3 regions of the Bacillus sp. AFS031507 genome follow, and region 2 is predicted to be linked to each of the others. Evidence: riboswitches for the same ligand, from Rfam matches in the RefSeq annotation. Region 2 holds a riboswitch; each other region holds the start of a gene.
What was found. Region 2 has a riboswitch for S-adenosylmethionine ahead of mmuP (S-methylmethionine permease). Riboswitches for the same ligand answer to the same signal wherever they lie in the genome.
Positions count from the first base shown of each region.

Region 1 (8,226 bases), on a different contig from region 2:
ATATAAAGTTGGATGTTTTCTTCATCCAAAATCACATTTGTTAATCCATTCTCATTTTTTATCTGAAACAAACTGTTTAATGAAGGTTTCCGTAAATTGGCATCAACAAGTAGTACCTTTTTACCTTGCTCAACAAAAGCAATTGCTAATTTAGAAGAGATAATAGATTTTTGTTCCTCATTACGTGGCGATGTTACCATTAATAATACCGAATCACTAATAGATACTTGATCTATATTCGTACGAATCATTCGGATTTGTTCAGTACTGATTAAATCTTCATTAAGCTGAAGCCTTTGCATTATTTTTTTTGTTTCATCCCTTTTCTTATACACTGATTTGCCCCCTCTTATTATCATTTAAGACGGCTGACTGTTGCTTCCTTTTGTTTTTATTCATAAATTTTCTTTTGCTATTTTTTAAATTTATTTGTCCTAATACTGGTAAACCTACAATACCTTCAATCTCTTTTACATCTTTAATCGAATCGTCCCAATACTCTCTAAACATTGCAAGGCCAACACCAAGGAAAATTCCAATCATTGCACCAATTGCGACGTTTAAAGACAAACTTCCAACGATCTTAATCGATGGATCTCCATCTGTATCACTTAATAGCTTTATATCCTTAACATTAAACAGCTCATACATTTTATTGACCGATGTTTTAGCTATGGTATGTGCAAGCTTCTTAGTACTTTCCAAATCATGATCCCTTACTACTACATTGATAATTTGTGAATTTCTATTATTTTGTACAACTATCTTTTTCTCTAATTCGTCATCATTTATATTAAGCTCTTTTTTAACAGAATTTAGCACGATTGGACTCTTTATGAAATCAATTGTTGAAGCAAGCAGCATACTAAGTTCTTGTGTATCACTATAATTACCTTCTTCCTTTGTAAGTTTGCCAATTAGGATATTTTCAGTAGCTTCATAGGTTGGCTTTAATAAAAATAGGGATAAACCAACAGTCAAAAGAGATACACATATTACTGTAAGAATGATGGTTACTATTCTCTTTCTAATAATGCGAAGGAACTTTTTTAGATCTATTCTTTCGTCCATGGTGACCTCCAAAAACTAATATATTTATTACTCAGTTTTTACCATATGAATCAATCATGAGAGAACTGAAACATCTCGCTCCATCGTTAGCAATACATTCATCCCTCTAATTACTCTTTATAACGAACACAAAGGTGCAAATTAACAAAAAAGTGTTGGATTCTACTTTGAATTCAGCGCGTCTTCTTCTGGAGTAGAATAATAATTATGTACTCCTTTATCCTTAATATAGTTTGACCCTATATTCGTATATAAACTATTTCTCATAGACTCTTTTGAAAATTCTATTATTGGATTATTGCCCTTTACTATATGAGCGTCCCATATTAAACCTTCAAATTTATTATCAGAGCCACTTACTGTTATTACTTCTTTAGTATATTTAGAGACTTGAATTTGAAGTCCACTAAAATCATTACCAGAACTTTCATTTGGAACACTCATCGAGCTATTAATATCAATACAGCTTATACAGTCATCCAAGGTTAGATTAATAAATCGATTGCCGTTAATAAAGCTATATTTATTACTATCTTTCGGTTTTTCAGCTTCCAATTTAACACCGGTATGAAATCCTGCAATTCTAATATCAGTAAAATTAACAAAACAAATGAATTGACCTGGGCCACCTGCATAAAGATGAAGACCTGTACCCCTATGTGAGCCGCTGGTGTTTAAGAGTGTAACATTTTTGATTTGAGTTCTATCCCATGACCAAAATTTATGAATACCGTCTAAGTAAATAACATCTGAATCAAAGTTAGCATCTATTATTTCAAGAACTCCATTTGATATTGACGCATTTTTTTTCACATTAATTGCTTGAAAGTTCCCTTCTATTCTTAACCTAGTATTTTGACCAAATTCCAATTCAACACCCTCTTTTAAAACTAATCCTTTCTTTAGAATATAACTCTTATTTCCAAGTAACTTTACTTTTCCAATTTTTGTTTCATGGCTGTAATTTATTGCTTCTTGAATGGATCGTGAATCGTCTTTCAAATCATCACCGATAGCTCCAAATTCATCCACATTCACATATTCGTTTTGGCCAGTGCCAGTCCTTGTAGCGACTTGATGCTCATTTTTAAATAAAAAAAGAAGGCCAACAATAAGAAAAATGGCTGAAATATATATAGTTGTACTCCTTCTAATCATAATTATCTCCTTACAATCCCTTAAGTTATTCTTTATATAATCAATTATAGTTCACTATAATGAACAAATCAACAATATCATCCCATAAATAGGTAATTATGCTTGTGAACAACATTTTCCAATAACATCTTACAAAATTGGCTTGTGCAACAATAACTAAATTTTCAAGATGTTGTATGAATGTTCTGATTTTCGTAATTCATTTTGATTTTAACCGACTGTTGTTGTCCTTTTTTACTCCGATTATTTTTAAACCAATCATAAGTTTTTTCTAACCCAGCCTGAAAATTATGAAGTGGTTCCCAATCCAGGTCCTGTTTAATCTTTGTATTTTCCAACCTAGAAAATTTGATATCACCTTGCTTTGGCTCTTTATAGATTACTTCTTTTATATCTTCCAAATTTCCGAGAGTATAAATAAAATCGTTCACACTTGTCTCTGTATTAGTTGATAAATTATAAACCCCTTTGAGATCATATTCGACGCCGCGATAAATGGCATAGGCAACATCTTCTACATATATAAAGTCCCTAGTTTGCTCTCCGTCCCCAAAAACCTGCAGGGGCTCTTGTTCTAAAACATTGTTAATAAAAATGGAAATGACTCCACCTTCACCGACTGTTCCTTGCTTAGGACCAAAGACATTTGAAAAGCGGTAACAAAGTGTATCAACACCAAACATTTCAGTCCACTTTTTGCAATATAGTTCCCCTACCCATTTATTGATTCCGTATAGTGATAGAGGATCACATAAAGCATCTTCTTTCAATGAAATATCATCATTAAGACCATAAACGGCTGCTGAAGAAGCAAATACTACTTTTTTCACTCCATATTTGTGTGATAATTGAAGTATATTTGTCAATCCTAGGATGTTTGATTGAGAATCTAGGTATGGGTTCACCATTGATGTTCCGACATTTACTTGTGCTGCCAGATGAATAACTACATCAAATCGATTAGATTGGAATACCCCCTCACACATTTGGTCTTCTACGTTTAATTGATAAAATTTATGATTGAACTTCACATTATCCTTATTTCCTGTAGAAAGGTTATCAATAATGTAGACTTCATCACCTTCCTTAAAAAATCTTTCAGCAACAAAGGAACCTATAAAGCCATAACCACCAGTTACAAGGACCCTCATATTTTCACCTCTATATATTTTGTCTAATTGTTATAACTATTTTTTGCCTTTTTGTAGGGCGTTTCTTAACTCAATTAAGTCTTTCTCATTTATCAATCCAGATTCTAGTGCAATATTTATAAAAATCTTCCAATTTTTTACATTCCCTTTACCATTATCATTTGTATCAGATTTTGCGGTATCTTGGCTTAAAAGTGTTTGTATGTCTACATCTAGTACTTTGGCTATTTTCCCCAAAATTTCAATTGAAGGGTTACTCTGGATATTCCTTTCGATTTGACTTAAGTAAGATTTTGAGATAGATGTTTTCTCAGCTAATTGAGATAAGGTAAGGTTTTTTTCTTTCCTTAATTTTTGAATTATATTTCCTAACATAATGTGCCTCCTAAAATAAATTTTCACTCCTCTCTTAAATATCATTATAGTAAACAATTAGTTCTCTGTAAAGAACGATAATAATCACTTTATACTTTTGGTAAGTGCTTTATTACGAACAATACTTAACCATTAACTCATTTTTAATAAAATAAATTGACACCACCGCTAAGTTGTAGTAAATTTTATAAATAATCTAAATATTAATTTTCTTATCAAGAGAGGTTGAGGGAATGGCCCGAAGACACCTCAGCAACCATCAATGGCTACACTCATTGAAAAGGTGCTAAGTCCTGCAAATTAGTCGTTAATTTGCAAGATAAGAAGAATGACTTTTTGGTCGTACTTACAAAAGCCTTCTTCTTATAAAAAGAAGGCTTTTTTTATTTATTATATTTACTACACAAGGAGTGGTCATCATGTACAAAATTGAAACGAAACTTGCCCAAATAGGAAACCGCAGTGAGACAACAACTGGAACCGTTAACCCACCTGTATACTTTTCAACAGCCTTTCGTCATGAAGGTATCGGGCAATCCACTGGGTTCGACTATACCCGCACAGGAAACCCAACGCGTCAGCTCCTAGAAAAAACAATTGCTGATTTAGAGTGCGGGGATCAAGGATTTGCCTGCAGCTCTGGTATGGCAGCAATCTTAACGATTCTTTCTTTATTCCAATCTGGAGATGAATGGCTGGTCAGTGAGGATTTATATGGCGGTACCTACCGTTTATTAGAAAAAGGCTATCAAAAATGGGGCTTGAAGAGTCAATATGTTAATACCTGTTGTCCGGAAGAGATTGAAAAAAAAATTACGCCGCAAACAAAGGCCATCTTCCTTGAGACACCAACCAATCCACTTATGCAGGAATCAGATATTGCCGCTGTTTCAAAAATTGCCAAGGAACATGGACTTTTGTTAATTGTGGACAACACTTTCTATACCCCACTTTTACAACAGCCGATTACCCTTGGAGCTGATATTGTTATCCACAGCGCGACGAAATACCTAGGCGGTCATAATGATGTTCTAGCCGGGCTTATTGTCGCTAAAGGAAAAGAGCTTTGTGAAGCATTGGCTTTCCATCATAATGGTGCCGGGGCTGTTCTGAGCCCATTCGATTCCTGGTTATTAATGCGCGGTATGAAAACATTATCACTTCGAATGGAAAGACATGAAAAAAATGCTAAGAATATCGTCGAATTTCTTTCCCAGCATGATGCTGTCACAGATGTCCTCTATCCGGGACGGGGCGGAATGGTTTCCTTTAGAATCAAGGATGAAGCTTGGGTTAATCCATTTCTACAAGGCTTAAATCTAATCAGCTTCGCGGAAAGTTTAGGTGGAACGGAAAGCTTTATCACTTATCCAGCAACGCAAACCCATGCGGATATTCCAGAAGAAATCCGAATTCAATCCGGTGTCTGCAATCGTTTATTGCGTTTCTCCGTTGGACTTGAGGATTCACAAGACATAATTGAAGATTTGGAAAAAGCTTTTGCCCATGTTCAAGAAGGAGTGATTGCATAATGGCACACGAAGAATACACATTTGAAACCAGGCTCCTTCATAATAAGCACAAAATTGATCCTACAACAGGAGCGGTTAGTGTACCCATACAGCATGCATCCACTTTTCACCAATCTGATTTCGATCAGTTTGGCAAGTACGATTATGGCCGCAGTTTAAATCCGACAAGGGAAGCACTAGAAGATGTCATTGCTGAACTTGAAGGCGGGTTAAAAGGCTTTGCCTTCTCATCTGGTATGGCCGCCATTTCGACGGCATTTCTCCTGTTATCTGCAGGTGATCATATTGTCATTACGGAAGATGTTTACGGCGGTACATTTCGGATGGTCACAGAGGTCCTCACGCGGCTCGGAATTGAACATACCTTCGTCGATATGACGAATTTAAATGAAGTAAAACAAGCCATTCAGGCAAATACAAAAGCGTTCTATGTGGAAACTCCATCGAATCCATTAATGAAAGTGACTGACATTAAGGCAATTAGCAATTTAGCTAAGGAGACGGGCGCGTTAACATTTGTCGATAACACCTTCCTTACCCCCTCCCACCAACGTCCATTGGAGTTAGGTGCCGATGTCGTGCTCCATAGCGCGACGAAATTTTTATCGGGTCATAGTGATGTCGTTGCCGGACTTGCTGTCGTCAAAGACGAAAACTTGGCGAAAAGATTAGGTTTCTTGCAAAATGGGTTTGGGGCGATTTTGGGTGTTCAAGATGCATGGCTCGTTTTAAGAGGGATCAAAACGCTGCACGTCCGACTGGAACAATCACAAAAATCGGCTATTAAACTAGCGGAATTTTTAGATGCTCATCCGCTTGTTGAAAAGGTTCATTACCCAGGGTTGGAAAGTCACCCACAATATCAAATTCAGAAAACGCAAGCAGCTGGTCCAGGAGCGGTCTTATCGTTTGAATTAGCTAATGAAGATGCACTTCGCACCTTTCTTGCCAATGTAAAAATTCCTGTATTTGCTGTCAGTCTCGGAGCGGTAGAATCGATTCTTTCCTATCCAGCAAAAATGTCCCATGCAGCCATGCCTCAAGAAGAGCGAGAGAAGCGCGGGATTACAAATAGTCTGGTTCGATTATCGGTCGGACTTGAAAATCCTGATGATTTAATGAAGGATTTTTCACAAGCACTAGAGCAAGTTCGCAAAACACAATTGGTATTACATCAAGGAGAATCATCATGAGTTTTTTAGATAAATTAAAAAATCAAATCTTAATTGCTGATGGAGCAATGGGTACTCTATTGTATTCCTTTGGTAAGGACAGTTGTTTGGAGGAACTGAATCTTTCCCAGCCCGGACACATCCAAACTATCCATAAAGCCTATATTGATGCAGGTGCTGACGTGATTCAGACTAATACTTATGCGGCAAACTATTTAAAGCTGCAGAGGTATGGTTTGGAGGATTCTGTAAAGGAAATTAACAGTGCAGCCGTCTCTATTGCCAAAAAGGCAGCTGCCCAAAACGATACGTACGTCCTTGGAACTATTGGTGGAAATCGAGGAATTAAGCCGGATTCCATTTCTATAGAAGAATTAAAGCGAAGCTTCCGGGAACAATTATATTGTCTCCTTCTTGAAGGAGTGGATGGCTTATTGCTTGAAACCTTTTACGATTTTGAAGAGCTTGAAACCGTTCTAACGATTGCTAGAAAGGAAACAAAGCTGCCGATTATTGCGCAGGTCTCCCATCAAGAGCCCGGGCTTATGCAGGATCGAACTCCTGTCAATGACGCCTTAAAAAGACTTGAAGGCCTGGGAGCCGATGTGGTCGGGCTAAATTGCCGTCTTGGCCCCCATCATATGCTATTAGCGTTAGAACAGATTGAATTACCAGCACATGCTTTTCTATCTGCCTACCCAAATGCCAGTCTCCCTGCCTATACGGACGGAAAGTTTCATTATGAAGGAGATGCCGATTATTTCCGAAATTCAGCAAAAGCTTTCCGTAACCAAGGTGTACGGTTACTTGGCGGATGCTGCGGAACCACTCCTGACCATATTAGAGCATATGCTTCTGAACTAAAAAACAGTGTTCCAGTCACTGAAAAAATAGTAAAATTAAAACCAAAGAAGATAATCGTTGAATCTCATTCTTCTAAAAGGGAATACACTCCCCTACAGGATATTGTGAAAGAGAGACCATCGGTTATAGTTGAATTAGATCCTCCTAGAAAACTAGATACAACAAAGTTTTTCCAAGGAGCTAAAGCCTTAAAAGAAGCGGGAATCGATTCGATTACCCTAGCTGATAATTCACTAGCAACGGTCCGAATTTCCAACGAATCGCTGGGCTATTTAGTGAAACAGGACTTAGGAATGCGTCCGCTCATTCATATTGCGTGCCGTGACCGCAATATTATCGGATTGCAATCGCATTTAATGGGTCTGCATACGCTTGGGATGAATGATGTTCTTGCTATTACTGGTGATCCTGCAAGAGTAGGAGATTTTCCAGGTGCATCATCTGTTTACGATGTGTCCTCCTTTGAACTTATTCAAATGATTAAGCAGTTGAATGAAGGATTGTCTTTTTCAGGGAAAGATCTGGGGCAAAAGACAGACTTTAGCATTGCGGCAGCCTTTAATCCCAATGTCCGCTCACTGGAGAAAGCAGTGAAGAGACTTGAGAAAAAAGTTCATTATGGGGCAGATTACTTTATTTCCCAACCGGTTTTTTCTGAGGAAAAATTACTCGAAGTTTATGAACATACAAAGCATCTTGATGCACCAATCTATATTGGCTTAATGCCACTAATTAGCAGCAAGAACGCTGAGTTCCTCCATAATGAGGTACCTGGTATTAAGATTGCCGATTCAATCCGCCAGCGGATGGCCCAACTAAATGATCAACCGCTTCAAGCTGCCCGAGAAGGAATTGCCATTACTAAGTCACTAATCGATGCAGCCTTAGATTTATTTAACGGTA
Region 1 covers NZ_NUOW01000002.1:145,016-153,241, forward strand. Annotated here, with positions in the region: gene COE25_RS02570 (CpsD/CapB family tyrosine-protein kinase) at 1-335, opposite strand, end outside; gene COE25_RS02575 (YveK family protein) at 328-1,071, opposite strand; gene COE25_RS02580 (glycoside hydrolase family protein) at 1,234-2,229, opposite strand; gene COE25_RS02585 (NAD-dependent epimerase/dehydratase family protein) at 2,394-3,380, opposite strand; gene COE25_RS02590 (helix-turn-helix domain-containing protein) at 3,417-3,755, opposite strand; SAM riboswitch class I at 3,965-4,081, shown strand; gene COE25_RS02595 (methionine biosynthesis PLP-dependent protein) at 4,175-5,287, shown strand; gene metC (cystathionine beta-lyase) at 5,287-6,480, shown strand; gene COE25_RS02605 (bifunctional homocysteine S-methyltransferase/methylenetetrahydrofolate reductase) at 6,477-8,226, shown strand, end outside.
Region 1: linked by a shared signal. The riboswitch ahead of COE25_RS02595 (methionine biosynthesis PLP-dependent protein) and the one ahead of mmuP (S-methylmethionine permease) in region 2 are both predicted to bind S-adenosylmethionine.

Region 2 (8,226 bases):
TCTAATGCTTCTTTGAAATTTTCAGCATCTTGTTTATTTGTAATTGAAAAGTCAGCTACTACATTATTTTGGGTTAATCTTTCTGCTGAGTAGTGTGAAATATAGCTTAAGGATAACAAGCCGATAGCAAGTGCAGATACAGTCGTAATAATGGTTAATAATAAAGCATTTGATTTCATCCGAAACATGATGGATGAAAGAGACAATACTTCATTAATAGTTAAATAACCATCTTTCTTTTTTCGTATAACATAAAAGATAAATCGAACAGATCCTTTGTAAAAAAGATAAGTCCCGATAATAACGGAGGCTAAAATGAAGACCATGGCTAAGAATAGTTCAGTCATTGTTGTAAAGTCGCCACCAAATAATTTAGATGAAATATAATAGCCTAAAAGGATCAATAAGATGCCTATAATTCCGTAGATCATTTCAAAAATGGACACTTTTTTTACTTTTTCTTCAGTCGATGAAAGAACTCTAAATAGAGATAAGATACTTTGTCTTTTAATAAATAAAAAATTTATCAACATGATAAAAAAATAGATTATAGTAAAAACAACAACAGTTTGAATCAATGCTTCTGTTGAAAATCTTAATGTGGCGACGTCCTCAACACCGGTAATTTTAAATAAGATCATCATGATTAATTTTGAAATCGAAAACCCGATAAAGATTCCAATAAATAAGGAACCGAAATATAGAATAAAATTTTCAAGTGTAAGAATGCGAAAGATTCTGCTTTTTGTCATTCCTATTAACTGAAATAAACCAATTTCTTTACTGCGTCGTTTAATAAAAATGTTATTGGCGTATAAAAGAAAAATGGAGACAATCGCAACGAGTAAGACGGATGCTGTCTTGATTGCAGCTGCCCCTTTAATTGAACCTTTTGTTGCATTCATTGCAGGATCAAATTGCAGTGTGACAAAGGCAAAATACAGTGCCACTGTAAAAACTAGGGCAAAAACATAGAGATAATAATTTTTTACATTCTTTTTCAAATTTTGTAGGATGAGATGATTAATGCTCATTTTGCACCCCGCCCAATACACCTTGTGTTTTCATGATGTCATGAAAGAAATCCTGTCTCGATTCTTCACCCTTCGTTAATTGAGTATAAATTTGACCATCCTTAATAAATATGACCCGGTTGCAATAGCTGGCTGCGACTGCATCATGAGTGACCATTAGTATAGTGGCATTTCGTTTTTGATTTAAATCGCTTAGTTTGTTTAACAAATCGGAAGCTGATTTTGAATCAAGTGCCCCAGTTGGTTCGTCAGCGAAAATAATGCTTGGTTCATGAATAAAGGCTCGAGCTGCAGATGTACGTTGTTTTTGACCACCGGAAACTTCATTTGGATATTTATCTTTTAGATCATTAATGCCGAGCTCTTTAGCCAATGTATTAAATTTCTCATCTGCTTCTCTCTTGGACGTTTTTGTAATCGATAATGGTAATAGAATATTTTCTTTGACTGTTAGGGTATCTAATAAGTTATATTCTTGAAAAATAAAACCTAAATGATTTTTTCGGAATTCTGCTAATTGCTTTTCTTTCATAGCTGTCATTTCTTTTCCTTCGATATAAATTGTCCCGCTACTAACTTTATCAATTGAGGAAAGAATATTAAGTAAGGTTGTTTTCCCTGAACCCGAGGCACCCATGATACTCACAAATTCCCCTTTTTTAATGCTAACATCTAGACCCTTCAGTACTTCTTGTTTGTTAAATTTATTCCCATAGCTTTTATGAATTTTTGTTGCTTCTAAAATGTTCATTTCCACACACCCCTTGATTTGATAGTTTTATTATAAAAGGCTTTGTACTTCATTTCCTTCGATTGACGATACAAAAAATAAAAGCATGTGACAATTTTGTCACATGCCTGAAATATGAAGGAATTGATTTCTTTTCGGAAAGATTAAAGTAAAAGTGGTTCCAACTCCTAGTTTTGAATGTACGTCTATCTTGATTAATAATGGCTTTGCTGCTTTTTTTGCTAAATATAATCCCATGCCTGTTGCCGCATTATCTTGATGTTTTGCAGTTGATGTAAAGCCCTTATCAAATATGCGCGGCAGATCCTTTGGGTCAATGCCGCGTCCAAAGTCCTCTACCTCAAGGATGGTTTGTTCATTTTTTGGGTAAGTTTTAATGATGATATCGGATGCCTCGCTATATTTTATGGAGTTTGTTAAAAGTTGTCTGATGATAAACGCTAGCCATTTGGCATCGCTAAGGACTTCTTTAACCTCGGTATGTAAATCAAAGCCAATTCCTTTTTGAATACACCAAGATTGTAAATCTTTAATTTCCTTAGTTATTAAGACTTTTATATCTGTAACCTCTATATATAAATCATTTTCTATAAATGGTATACGTTTCTGATGAAGCTGCTGGTCAAGTAGTAGATGAATTCTTAACCATTCATAAATTAAATTCGATTTCATTGTTCCATTGTCTAGTCGATCAATCATTAATCTCATAGCTGTTAACGGTGTTTTTACTTCATGAATCCAAGATAATAATTCATCTTTCTCCTGCTCTAAGGACATCAAATTATGGGAAGCAATCTGTTTCAACCATTCAGTCTGGTTCGTAACACTATTCTCGATAATTACTTCAAAAGGACTCTCTGCATTTGAGATACTCGTTAAATCAAGATTATTTTCCCAAGTCTCTACACTTTTGTAAAAGTTTGTTTCCTTATTGTAGCGGATGATTAAAAAGATGATGAAAATAATCATTGATATAAAAACAATATAGACGATAGACATTAACGGTATTGTTGGATCAAAATAAGAGACAACGATGATTAGAAATTGTAGAAATAAAAAGAGAATAATCCAGCTGCGCCTTTCAATTAAATATTTTTGAATCATCTAAAACCAGCCTCTTCTTTAGCGATATAACCTTGACCAACTTTTGTTTCAATAAATTGTCCTAAACCAAGCTCATCCAGTTTTTTTCGTAAACGATTAACATTGACAGTTAAGGTATTATCACTCACAAAGCGCTCATCATCCCATAAGCTTTTTATCAACTCTTCTCGACTAACGATCTTATTTCTTTGTTCAATAAGCAGTTTTAAGATAAAAATTTCGTTCTTTGTTAGCTCTACCGAACCTGAGTCATTTGTGACAGTATTTTTCTCATAATCGACTGTTGCACCATACCATGTTTTAAGTAAGATTGGTTTATTATTGTAATTATATACTCGGCGAAGAATAGCCTGTATTTTTGCAATGAGAACATCAAAATGGAAGGGCTTTTGAATAAAGTCGTCCGCTCCCAGTTGCATAGACATAACCATATCGGTAGGATGATCACGTGAAGATAAAAATAGAATAGGAACGTTCGAATTGGATCGAATCATTCGACACCAATGGAAACCATCAAATTTTGGTAATTGAATATCAATAATGACTAATTCAGGTTTGATAATTGTAAATTCTTGAATTACTTTACTAAAATCATCAATACCGTAAACATCGTAAGACCACCCAGCCAACCTTTCTTTGATTTCATTAAACAATGTTTTATCATCTTCTATTAACAATAACTTAAACAAGGTAATCACCACACTTTTTACTTTTCCTTAATTAAATTGTATAGTAAAAATTTTCTGTGTGCCAGGGTGGAGGAATTTAATCGTAAATTGTTCTCATTTAGATACATACGGTGAACCGTATCATAAGTAACGGCGAAATTTTTACTTGAATTTATATTAGATAAGCATAATTATAATATTTTTGCTTATAAGGTTTTAAAATTTAAAAAACTCAGAAATATATTGACAATTATTTAATAGATTGATAAAGTTTAAAAAAATATTTCTTATCCAGAGAGGTGGAGGGACTGGCCCTATGAAACCTCAGCAGCAGGTCTAATAAGACACTGTGCTAATTCCATCGGGTGTGATGCCTTGATAGATAAGAGCCACGTTATTATTTGTCAGTAACGTACTCATTTATCTGAGTGCGTTTTTTGTTTTTCTGGATGTAGGAAAAAGGAGACTATGATGGAGAAGAAAAGCCAGCAAAAATTTCAAAGAAAAATGCAAACACGGCATTTAGTTATGCTATCGCTCGGCGGGGTGATTGGAACAGGATTATTCTTAAGTTCGGGTTACACAATCCAACAAGCTGGCCCGTTTGGGACCATTCTCTCCTATCTGATTGGTGCACTAGTGGTTTATCTCGTCATGCTATGTTTAGGAGAGCTTTCCGTACATATGCCTGAAACTGGTGCCTTTCACAGTTATGCGACTAAATATATTGGACCAGGGACTGGGTATACAGTTGCTTGGTTGTACTGGCTAACCTGGACTGTTGCTTTAGGTTCTGAATTTACGGCTGCAGGATTATTAATGCAGCGATGGTTTCCATCCATTAATGTCTGGATTTGGAGTTTGCTGTTTGCTATTTTGGTTTTTGTCTTAAATATACTGACGGTTAAGTTTTTTGCTGAATCTGAATTCTGGTTTGCGTCTATAAAGGTAATAGCGATTGTTCTGTTTATTGTTGTAGGAGCAGCGGCAATGGTAGGTTTTGTTCCGATGACTCATTCCCAATCGGCACCGTACTTCTCTAATTTTACAAGTGCAGGTTTATTTCCTAATGGTGCTTTTGCGATTGTCATGACAATGCTTGCGGTTAACTTTGCCTTTTCAGGAACGGAATTAATAGGAATTGCAGCGGGGGAAACAGCAAATCCGGAAAAAACGATACCAAAGGCCATTCGTACAACATTGTGGAGATTGATTATCTTTTTTGTAGGAACGATTGTTGTATTATCTGCATTATTGCCTACTTCAGATGCAGGAGTATTAGAGAGCCCCTTTGTTGCCGTTCTTGAACAAATTGGCGTACCATATGCAGCGGATATTATGAACTTTGTCATATTAACAGCCATTCTATCTGCTGCAAACTCAGGTCTTTATGCCTCTTCAAGAATGCTTTGGTCACTAGCAGATAAGAATACGATATCACCCATTTTTACAAAATTAACAAAACAAGGTGTTCCAATATATGCAGTCATTTTTAGCATGTTTGGCGGTGGTTTAGCTTTGTTCTCAAGTATTATTGCACCAGATACAGTGTATATCGTACTTGTATCTATTTCGGGCCTAGCTGTGGTGGTAGTTTGGATGAGTATTAGTGCTTCACAGTTTTTATTTCGCAGACAATATATTAAAGATGGAAATTCCGTAAAGGACTTGGTTTATCGTACACCATTCTATCCTTTGATACCTATCGCTTCCTTTATCCTTTGTCTTGCTTCATGTATTGGAATCGCATTTGACCCTACACAACGAATTGCCTTATATTGTGGCATTCCATTTATATTGTTTTGCTATGCAAGTTATTATTTAACCCAAAGTTTAAAGAAAAGAGGAGTAGGTTATGTCCAACAAAAACAACCCTATTAAGGCTATTTTATCCGAACATTCCATTATGCTACTGGACGGAGCGTTAGCCACAGAGCTTGAGTCGCATGGGTGTAATTTGGACGATCCCCTCTGGTCTGCACGCGTATTACTAGAAAATCCAGAATTGATTTATGAGGTTCATTCTGACTATTTCCGTGCTGGAGCGGACTGTGCCATAACGTCAAGCTATCAAGCAACCATTGACGGCTTTTCCAAGCGTGGTATCCAAGAGAAAGAAGCTTTAGAACTAATTAAGAAAACGGTGTTACTTGCGAGAAAAGCAAGAGATGATTTTTGGCAGGAAAATTCACAACCCAATAGACCTAAGCCATTGGTTGCCGCATCCGTTGGACCTTATGGGGCTTACCTAGCCGATGGTTCAGAGTATGTGGGAAACTACGGTGTTACAGATGAAACATTAATAGACTTTCATCGCACAAGAATGTCAGCGTTGATTGAAGCAGGTGCTGATCTATTAGCATTTGAAACGATTCCTTCCCTGCAGGAAGCGAAGGTATTAGCTTCATTGTTGAAGGAATTTCCAGATACATATGCCTGGCTATCCTTTTCTTTGAAAAATGAGAAAGCGATAAGTGACAGTACGCCGCTGGCAGAGTGTGCGAGAGTGTTTGATGACAACGAACAAATTGTTGCCATTGGTCTCAATTGTGCACCAGTGACAATCGTGACGGAAGCTATCAACGAGTTGCGAACAAACACCCAAAAAACGATTATTGTTTATCCGAACTCTGGTGAAACCTATAATCCAGAAACTAAAACATGGCATGGTCAAGAATTATGTAATGGGCTCGACTTTAAATCTGAAGAATGGTACCTTGCAGGGGCACGACTAATAGGAGGATGCTGCAGAACAGCACCTCATCATATTGAAGAGATTTCAAAAAAGTGGCGAACTTCTTAATTATTTAGATCGATACGGAGAACCGCATCATAGGTAAATGAGGTTTATTTCTAATAATAAAGAAACCGGAAAATTCTATCGATTTTTTTTGGCAATTAACAAATGTATTTTATGGAAGTAACTCAGACGTTACAACCTGATAAGTAAGTGAGGTTTACCAATAGGATGAACTCATGGCTTGGTATGCTTACCAAGCCATTTTTTTATGCTTTATTCAACGTAAGCAGCACATTCAAAAGTCTCGCTATACTGTAATTTCAAGAAAAAACTTAGAGATTAGAAGAAAACTAATTAGTGAATCACTATAAGTTTGTATGTTATCTTGTATGATTTTTTGCATGAATACTGAATTACCTTCCTTGTAAAATTACTATCAATAACAAATCCATACTATTTTGAATAATAACGTTTTAAATGTTAACCAGATTTAAAACTAGGTTGACATTTAATTTGAGAATCATTATTATCATAGTTGTAAATAGTACATATTGATTATTAGGAGAGATAAGAATGAAAATTAAAGAAATTACCTTTGTAGCAGTGTTTGCCGCTGTCATGGGTGCTCTAGGAGTAGTTCCGCCTATTATGCTTTCTTTTACACCAGTTCCCATTACATTACAAACTCTAGGTGTCCTTCTTGCGGGAGGGGTATTGGGAGCAAGATTAGGGGCGATGAGCCAAACGATCTTTTTATTACTTCTCGCTGCTGGAATGCCTCTTCTATCTGGAGGAAGAGGTGGACTAAGTGTATTTGTCGGACCAAGTGTTGGTTATATAATTTCATGGCCTATTACGGCTTTCTGTATTGGTTATCTACTATCACGTTTTCAAACTTTAAAAATACAACATATTTTATTTATTAATCTGACGGTTGGAATTCTATTAATCTATTTAATTGGAATTCCTATCCAAGCATTTATGATGGGCATTCCTCTTTTAAAAGCTGTTCAGTTAAGTTTAATTTATATCCCAGGGGATGTCTTAAAAGCCATACTAGCTTCTATTTTAGTTTACAGACTAAGAAAACACCCAGTTTTTTCACGCGCATTAGCAACAAGTTATTCCAATAACTTATCTAAAAATATCTAAATCTTAAGAGGCACCAGAATGTGTCTCTTTTTTATAGAGGAGATATATCATGGGAAATATTACAGAATCATACAAGACTTTCGCAAAATTATCCCCAGACAAAATCGCAATCCATACGAATCATCAACAAATCAGTTATCAAGAATGGTATGAATTAATCAATCAAACAGCGAACTGGCTTCATTCTCTTCATTCAGAAAATAAAACAATAGGAATCCTTTTGCCGAACGGTATCCCTTTCCTACAGCTCTTTGCAGGAGCCTCCAAGGCAGATTGGATTGCTGTTCCATATGATTTGAAATGGAAGATAACCGAATTGGAAAAAAGGGTGATACTTTCACATCCTTCTATCATTGTCACAACTAGAGAAATTTACTCTCAAATCGAACAAAGTATTCCTAATGTAATGATTTTGGATGATAGTTTACAGGAAATCTCTCAGTTCGATCCTACAACTGTATTGAAAACGGAAGGAAATCTGCCTTTTTACATTGGATTTACATCTGGTACAACCGGAAAACCAAAAGCATTTGTTCGCTCGCAAGATTCGTGGGTGGCTAGCTTTGATTGCAATCGTTTTGATTTCGGGTTAGAAGAATCCGATCATGTTCTTATTTCTGGAGCCTTAACCCATTCTCATTTTCTGTATGGAGCCATTAGCACTTTGTATTTAGGTGGAACCGTCTTTCTTTTAGAAAAGTTCTCTCCTAATAAAGGACTATCATGGGTACATTCCTTTCCAATTACAACGATATATGTAGTTCCGACAATGGTAGA
Region 2 covers NZ_NUOW01000028.1:48,494-56,719, forward strand. Annotated here, with positions in the region: gene COE25_RS23540 (ABC transporter permease) at 1-1,034, opposite strand, end outside; gene COE25_RS23545 (ABC transporter ATP-binding protein) at 1,024-1,785, opposite strand; gene COE25_RS23550 (sensor histidine kinase) at 1,885-2,889, opposite strand; gene COE25_RS23555 (response regulator transcription factor) at 2,886-3,578, opposite strand; SAM riboswitch class I at 3,842-3,946, shown strand; gene mmuP (S-methylmethionine permease) at 4,029-5,438, shown strand; gene mmuM (homocysteine S-methyltransferase) at 5,413-6,360, shown strand; gene COE25_RS23570 (biotin transporter BioY) at 6,871-7,449, shown strand; gene COE25_RS23575 (AMP-binding protein) at 7,499-8,226, shown strand, end outside.

Region 3 (8,226 bases), on a different contig from region 2:
GATCGAGCAAGGGCAATTTCCAACCCTATTCGTTTCACCAAAAGGAAAAGATATTCTGTTAGGTAAAGAACAGGTCCATCGCCGTGAAACTGTACAGGTGAAACAAGTGGCCAAAGATGATCCATTGTTTGAAGTGTTAAGAGAAGTGCGGAAGCAGATTGCCGAATCAGAAAAAGTACCTCCATTTGTCATTTTTTCTGATGCTGCCTTAAAGGATATGTGTGCAAAGCTGCCGAAGTCTACGGAAGAATTTTTACAAGTTAGTGGAGTGGGAGAACTGAAACTTAAAAAATATGGCCTAGAATTTATTCAAGCCATCCGTACCTTCTGTGAAACTAATGTAGACTATCAAAGTGAGTTGGTACCTTTAGAGAAAGCTCCAAAGAAGCCCGCTAAAAAAGCTGGGGTAACCGATTCTCATTTGGAGACATTAAAATTACATCAGGGGAATATTTCGATTGCGGAAATTGCCGAGCAGCGGAATTTAGCAGTTAGCACGGTGGAAACCCACTTACTTCAATGTGCGCAACAAGGGTTAGAAGTTGATTTTTCAAAACATATTCCGGATGATTACATGCCGCTTCTAGAAAAAGCCTTGGCAGAAGCTGGACGGGAGCGCCTCAAACCAATAAAGGAATTGCTTCCCGAGGAAGTAAGCTATTTTATGATCAAAGCCTATGTTTATTTTATTAGCAAAAAGAAATAGATTGGCAAAAAGAAGGCATTCATCAATGAAATAATACAATTATCAATATTTTTAGAATATTCTTAATTGTTGTCGATATCCCTGTTATCTTGTTGATATTTCCCCGGGAATTTGTCGATATCACCTAATAAAAGAACAGGGCAGCATGTAAACTTAGCTGCCCTGTTCTTTATCATATTCATCTAAAAATGGCTTATTAGCATAATAGTACATCATCGCCATGAAAACAGCGCCGCCAATCATGTTGCCAATCGTTACAGGCACTAGATTGTGAATCACTCCACCCCATGAAATCGTCCCTGGATGGTTTAAAACTAAGGCAATGGCAAACGTACACATGTTAGCGATACTATGTTCATATCCGGAAATAAAGAAACAAAAAACAAACAACATCATCGCAAACATCTTCGGTCCATCGCCTTTTAGACCCATCGGAAGAAAAAAGGCCATACAGACGAGCCAATTACATAGAATCGCTCGGAAAAATAGCTCGGTTGTTGGAACCTGCATTTTGATCTCGACAACATGGAGTAAAAAGCCGTTAACCTCTGAACTTTCATAAAGCCCTGTTGTAAAAATAATAAAGGCAAAGACCGCCGCCCCGAGAATATTTCCAGCATAACTGCAAACCCATAACTTCAAAACCTCTGTCCAGGTCATTTTCTTACGCAGCGCTGCATAAGTGTAATAAAACGTATTTCCGGTAAATAAATCGCCACCGCCATAAGCGATTAAAATGATAGCAGATCCGAAGGTAAGTGCCGCCATCGGATAGGCAAACGGGTTATCTTTAACATAAAAGAAATTCCCCGTTTTAAACGCTACAATGACGCCAAAGCCGATAAACATACTAGCAAGCGCCGCCCGTAAAATATAACGGAGGATGCTTTTCCGGAAAATTTTCATCTTTTTTAGGGCGAGTTTCTCGGCTTCACCTAATGGCTGCATTTCCATGTTTGTCATAACCACCATTCACGAATAGATATTATCCGTTTATTTTTAATCGAAAAGGGCTTAGTTATGTATTATTGGGTAAATTTTTCATTAAACAAGCTTAGTATAATAACATTTTATAAAACATAAACTTTTGTAATAGTTAAAAATAGCAATAACATCCGTAATTCAGTTATAATAGAGGAGTTTTTTGAAGACTGATTTTAAGGAGTCATTATGTCGACATTGAAAAAAATTACCCCTTCGTATGATCCATGGGAAGCCTATTTAGATATCGAGCAATATGGAAAGCCTCAGTTAACCAATATCGAGTTCACCACAACAACACTTTGTAATATGCGCTGTGAGCATTGTGCGGTAGGCTATACACTCCAAACAAAGGATCCACAGGCGATTCCTCTTGATTTGCTATTAAAAAGATTAGAGGAAATTCCAACATTACGTTCGATAAGCATTACCGGAGGAGAACCGATGTTATCCTTATCCTCGGTAAAAAATTATGTTGTACCGATTTTAAAATATGCCCATGAGCGTGGTGTACGGACGCAGATTAATTCCAATTTAACCCTAGATCAAGATCGTTATGGATTAATCGTGCCTTACTTAGATGTTTTACATATTTCGCATAACTGGGGGACCGTCGATGATTTTGTCGAGGGTGGCTTTGCCAGAATGGAACGGAAGCCTGAATATGAACAACGGGAAAAATATTTTAATAGAATGATAGAAAATAGTCGTGGACTGGTAAGAGCAGGGGTGATGGTATCGGCGGAAACGATGCTAAACAAGCGGACACTACCGTATTTAGAAAAAATTCACCGCCAAATTGTTGATGAAATGCTATGCCAGCGCCATGAAATACATCCAATGTACCCAAGTGATTTTGCTAGCAATCTCGAAAGCTTATCACTTAATGAAATAAGAGAAGCAATCCATCACTTACTAGATGTCAGAGATGAAAATGTGTGGATGCTGTTTGGCACGCTCCCATTTTATGCATGCAGCGATAATCAAGAGGATTTAGCTCTTTTACAACGTTTATATAAAAGTAAAAATGTCACCGTCAGAAATGACCCTGATGGACGTTCGCGATTGAATGTAAATATTTTTAACGGAGATATTATTGTTACTGATTTCGGTGATACACCGCCACTTGGAAATATTCTGACAACAAATCTGTTACATGCATATGATACCTGGCAGTCGTCTGCCTTAGCAAAGGAATTAAGCTGTCATTGCCCGGCGGTTAAATGCCTTGGACCCAATATATTAGTTAAGAACAGTTATTATCAGGAAATGGACTTTACCAAGCGAGAAAACAGAATTAAGAAATAAAGCCAAAGCACTTTAAATGCATTAAATTTAAAGTGCTTTTTTACTTATTCCTTGCCCAATCTTAAAGTAATTAAATCGAGTGTTTTACAAGCTTTGGGTGACGATGCATTGAAACAAATAAAATAAATCCGCTAATAATTAATAATGAACTTGTACTGATAAAAACGGCAGAAAAACCGTAGTAACCAGATATGAATCCACCCAGCATCGGGCCGACAATATTCCCAAGGAAGCGCAAGCTGGTATTATAGCCTAATACTTCGCCTTGCATCGCAATCGGTGCCTCTTGACGGATATATGCAATCCGTACAGGAATAATTCCGCCAATCGTAACACCCAGTGCAAAGCGGATGATAACCAGTTGCCAAAGGCTAGAAACCGCTGCCCCAGGCAAGTAGACAATCCCCGCTAGAAAAAGAAGAATAACTAATATTTTGATATACCCATACTTATCAGCGATTTTCCCCCAATTTCTCGACATTAACAAATTCCCCAGTCCCGCAGCGGAAAAAGCAATCCCTGAATAAATGGCAACATTAGTTGTGCCATGCAGATCACTAACAAATAAGGATAAAATTGGTTGAATGCTAAAGTGAGCGATCTGAACTAGGGCTGAAATTAGTAGGACTGTTAATAACACAGGGTTACGAATAATATGTTTAAAAACTTCTTTGCTTGAGTAATGTGTTTTTGCACCCTTAGAAATAGGTATCAAGAATTCCTTTGTGGCAATCACTAACAGGACAGAGATGAAAATCGAAATGGACGTCCATTTAAAGGTAGTGGAATAGCCAAGAGAATCAGCTAAAACACCACCCAGTATCGGTCCTAACAATGAACCTGTAATACTACCTGTTTGGTACCAAGAACACGTCCCGCAATCTCCTTCGGTGTTTGCGTTGAGATAAAAGCCTGTGACATCGGAATAAAGCCCGAAAAGAAGCCCATGAAAAAGCGCAGTAACAGTAGTTGCCAGACAGAATGGACATAGCCCATTAGAAAAATAGATAAGCCCATCCCTAATCCGGAAATGATAAGGATTCTTTTTCTCCCATAACGGTCGCCAATTCTACCCCAAATTGGTGAGAGGAGGAAGGCAGAAACAAATGTGATCCCAAAGGTGATTCCCGACCAATGCTGAACATATTTTTCCGTGAAGTTACCAAACGTCTCAATGTACAATGAAATAAACGGCATAACCATTGTCATACTTCCTGCTACAAAGAAGTTCGCAAACCACATGATCATTAAATTACGCTTTGCACTTCTCTCCTGATACACTTTAAATAACACTTCTTTCTGAAATGTATTTCGATTAACTAAATATTATCATACCGAAATTTCTGATAATTTTTAAAGGGATATCCCTTATATATAAAATTGGAAATTACGTTTACTACTATTCAAAGGTTTTGGCGGATTGGGAATAATAACTGTATTACAAATATTCAAAACACTATTGACAACTTGTTAATGGGAGACTAAAATCTAATTTATTACTTTAAATGAATAATACGTTCTCTTATCAAGAGTGGCAGAGGGACTGGCCCGATGACGCCCAGCAACCGTTCCGTTTGGAATTGGTGCTAAATCCTGCAAAACAATTTATTGTTTTGAAAGATAAGAGAGGAGTAGTCCCTTAATTTGTGATGAAACCTCTCTTTTCTGGAGAGGTTTTTTATTTTTATATAAAAACAAACCTTTCCAATCGGAGTAATGGAGTATTGATAAGAATCTAAAAGGGGGAGCTTTAATCATGAAAAGAAATATCTTTAAAAGTACACTCGTATCAGCATTAGCAGCAACACTCTTACTCACAGGCTGTGCTTCTGAGGGAGAAACAAAACAAGCAAGCGCTCATAAAAAGGTTTCACTTGAAGGTGTATCTGAAAAGTTTACAAGTGGTGATCCGTTAAAAATCAAGGTTATCCGAAAAATTGGCGGTGACGATCATACTGCCCAGTTCTTAGCAGGTGCAAAAGAAGAGGGAGAAGCCTTAGGTTTTCAAGTGGACGTGTTTTCCGCAAATGGTGACACAGCTAAGTTCCATGATGCTATTAATCAGTCATTAGACCAGGATTATGATGGATTTATCATTTCTCATGGTGACGATGATGCGACTGTTAATGATGTAAAAAAGATAGTTGAAAAAGGAAAAAGTGTAGTTACATTTGACTCGAATCCAAATATTGCGAAGGTTGATGGAGTAACGCTTACTTCACAGGATGATGAAGCCTTAGCAACTTTGGCCCTTGATCAACTCGTAAAGAATACAAACGGAAAAGCAAATATTGCCTACCTATGGGTCGACGGTTTCCCTGCAATGGTTAGACGTAATAAGGTTTATCAAGATGTCCTTTCAAAAAATCCTGAAATTAAAGAAGTGGAACGCTTTGGTGTGGCAGCGGCAGATACAAGTGTACAAACACAAAACGCAGTTGCAGCCATGTTAAATAAATATCCAAAGGGCAAACTCGATGCCATATTTGCTACTTGGGATGCTTTTGCAATCGGTGCAGCACGAGCTTTGAAAGAAGCGGGACGTGAAGAAGTAAAGATTTATGGAATCGATGTTTCCAATGCGGATCTGCAAGAAATTCAAAGAAAAGGCAGTGCTTGGAAATACACAGCAGCTGTCGATCCGAAACTTATCGGTGCTGTTGATATGAGAATACTTGCGAAAAAGCTTGCGGGTGAAGAAACACCACAGACCTTTGATTTAGATGCTTCCCTTGTTTCACAAGAAAATCTTCTCAAAGCAAAAGAGCCTGTGAACATGGTTAATCTGGCAAAAATTATCCCAGGCTGGGGTCAATCGACTGCATTTGAGGAAGAGTGGATAAAAACGTTAAAGAAGCATTATAAAGAATAGTCGGTATACAACTAGACACTCTCTTTTTCAATAGATGAAGAGAGTGTTTGCTTACGGGGGATGATTTTGATGAGATCAACATTGGAGATGAAAAACATCTCAATAGAGTTTCCTGGTGTGAAGGCATTGAATCAGGTTGACTTTTCGATGGAAACGGGAGAAATACAAGCTTTGATTGGGGCAAATGGGGCAGGGAAATCAACGTTAATGAAGGTTCTCGCGGGTGCTTATGACCACTATACCGGTGAAATAAGGTTAGATGGAAAAAAGTTGAAGATTCGTTCTCCGAAAAATGCCCAGGACACAGGAATACAAATCGTTTATCAAGAAGTAGATACGGCTCTCATTCCATATTTAACTGTCGCAGAAAATATTATGCTCCATGATACAGTCCATAACATGGGGAAAAAGCAATGGATGAAATGGAAGGACCTTCATCAAAAGGCGGGGCAAATATTAGCGGGTATGAACATTAAGCTTCCGACGAAGAAGCTGGTAAGTGAGTTAACGTTAGCGGAAAAACAAATGATCTTAATCGCTAGGGCTGTTTCAAATCAGTGTAAGTTTCTTATTTTAGACGAGCCGACTGCACCATTGAGTCATACTGAAACGACGGAATTATTCCGGATCATCCGTGATTTAAAAAAGCAAAATGTAGGAGTTATCTTTATTTCCCATCGCTTGCCAGAAATTTTTGAAGTCTGCGATGAAGTGACCGTAATGAGAAACGGTGAATTTGTTGCAAAAGAGCGAGTTACTGATACGACCATCAACAAAGTGGTGGAGCATATGCTGGGACAAAAATTAGAAGAACAGTTCCCAGTGAAGAATACGTCCATTGGAAACACGGTCCTTGAGGTAAGAGGACTTTCAGATAGAGAGAAAATTAAAGATTTACATATTCATGTTAAATCAGGGGAAATCCTTGGAATTGCTGGACTTGTGGGTGCTGGAAAAACAGAATTGTGTAAGGCGTTATTTGGCTCTGAGAAATTAACTGGGGGAGACATCTTTCTTCATGGCAATAAATTAAAATTAAAGAGCCCCTATCATGCGGTTAAGAAGGGAATTGCTCTAGTTCCAGAGGAACGGAGAAAGGAAGGAATTCTGGTTCTTGAATCGGTAGAAACCAATTTAACAGCTGCAAACTTAGGGGAATTTTCAAAGGTGTTTAGCTTTTTAGATCGAAAAAAAGAAAAAGAAACGGCAAAGCAGTTGATCCGTCGCCTCGGAATTAAAACCCCTTCCGAAGAAACCAAGGTACAGAATCTTTCCGGGGGGAATCAGCAAAAGGTCGCAATCGGAAAGTGGCTCGTAGCTGAAGCAGATGTATATATTTTTGACGAACCAACCAAAGGCGTCGATGTTGGCGCAAAGAAGGATATCTTTGAGTTAATAGCTGAACTAGCAAACCGGGGTAAAGCAATTATTTATGCTTCTTCAGAGCTTTCGGAGATTATTGGGATTACTGATCGGGTCTATGTTTTATATGACGGTAGGTCCGTAAAGGAAATTGATACGAGAGAAACGAACGAAGAAGAACTATTATTTTATTCAACAGGGGGCAGGTAAAATGGAGGCAAATATTGCAGCAAAGAATCAGGAAGCCCCGGCAAAAAAAGTATTTGAGTTATTTCGCTTTTTATATAAATATGGGACGATTATTACGATTCTTGCACTTATTATTATTTTCTCAGTGGCTAATCCTACTTTTATTCAGGGCAGTAATATCATCAATATCTTACGTTCGATCTCCATTGTAACGATTATCGCTATCGGTATTACGATTTCATTGTCTGTTGATGGTTTTGATTTATCGGTGGGATCGGTAGCGTCCTTATCTAACGCCATTGTCATTTCGATGTTTGTATGGTTTTCACAAAACACATTGGTGGCGGTCATTTCTGCGATTGCTGCATCATTAGTAGTAGGTGCATTAAACTCATTCATGATTGTGAAATTAAGAATTCCAGATATGCTGATGACACTCGCTACGATGTTTATTATTCAAGGGACCGCACTGACATATACAAAAGGGGCGACAGTTTCACAAAACATGGTTATGAATGATGGCTCGATGGCATCGGGTCTGATCAGTCCTTTTTTTGCAAAAATCGGAGAAGTGCCGTGGATTATTATCATCATGGCAGTGACCGTGATCCTCGTGCATATCTTTTTGAACTATACAAAGCATGGCCGATATATGTATGTGATCGGTGGTAACAAAGAAGCGGCGAGACTATCAGGTATCCCAGTTAATAAATATAAGGTGGCAGCGTATTTGCTTTCGGCTCTGTTTGCCTCCATTGGAGGGATTGTGCTTGCATCAAGGGTTTTGACTTCAGAAATTAACTCTGGT
Region 3 covers NZ_NUOW01000001.1:162,706-170,931, reverse strand. Annotated here, with positions in the region: gene recQ (DNA helicase RecQ) at 1-706, shown strand, start outside; gene COE25_RS00825 (formate/nitrite transporter family protein) at 860-1,660, opposite strand; gene yfkAB (radical SAM/CxCxxxxC motif protein YfkAB) at 1,877-2,995, shown strand; partial or broken gene COE25_RS00815 (MFS transporter) at 3,066-4,243, opposite strand; SAM riboswitch class I at 4,515-4,622, shown strand; gene COE25_RS00810 (sugar ABC transporter substrate-binding protein) at 4,752-5,867, shown strand; gene COE25_RS00805 (sugar ABC transporter ATP-binding protein) at 5,937-7,439, shown strand; gene COE25_RS00800 (ABC transporter permease) at 7,441-8,226, shown strand, end outside.
Region 3: linked by a shared signal. The riboswitch ahead of COE25_RS00810 (sugar ABC transporter substrate-binding protein) and the one ahead of mmuP (S-methylmethionine permease) in region 2 are both predicted to bind S-adenosylmethionine.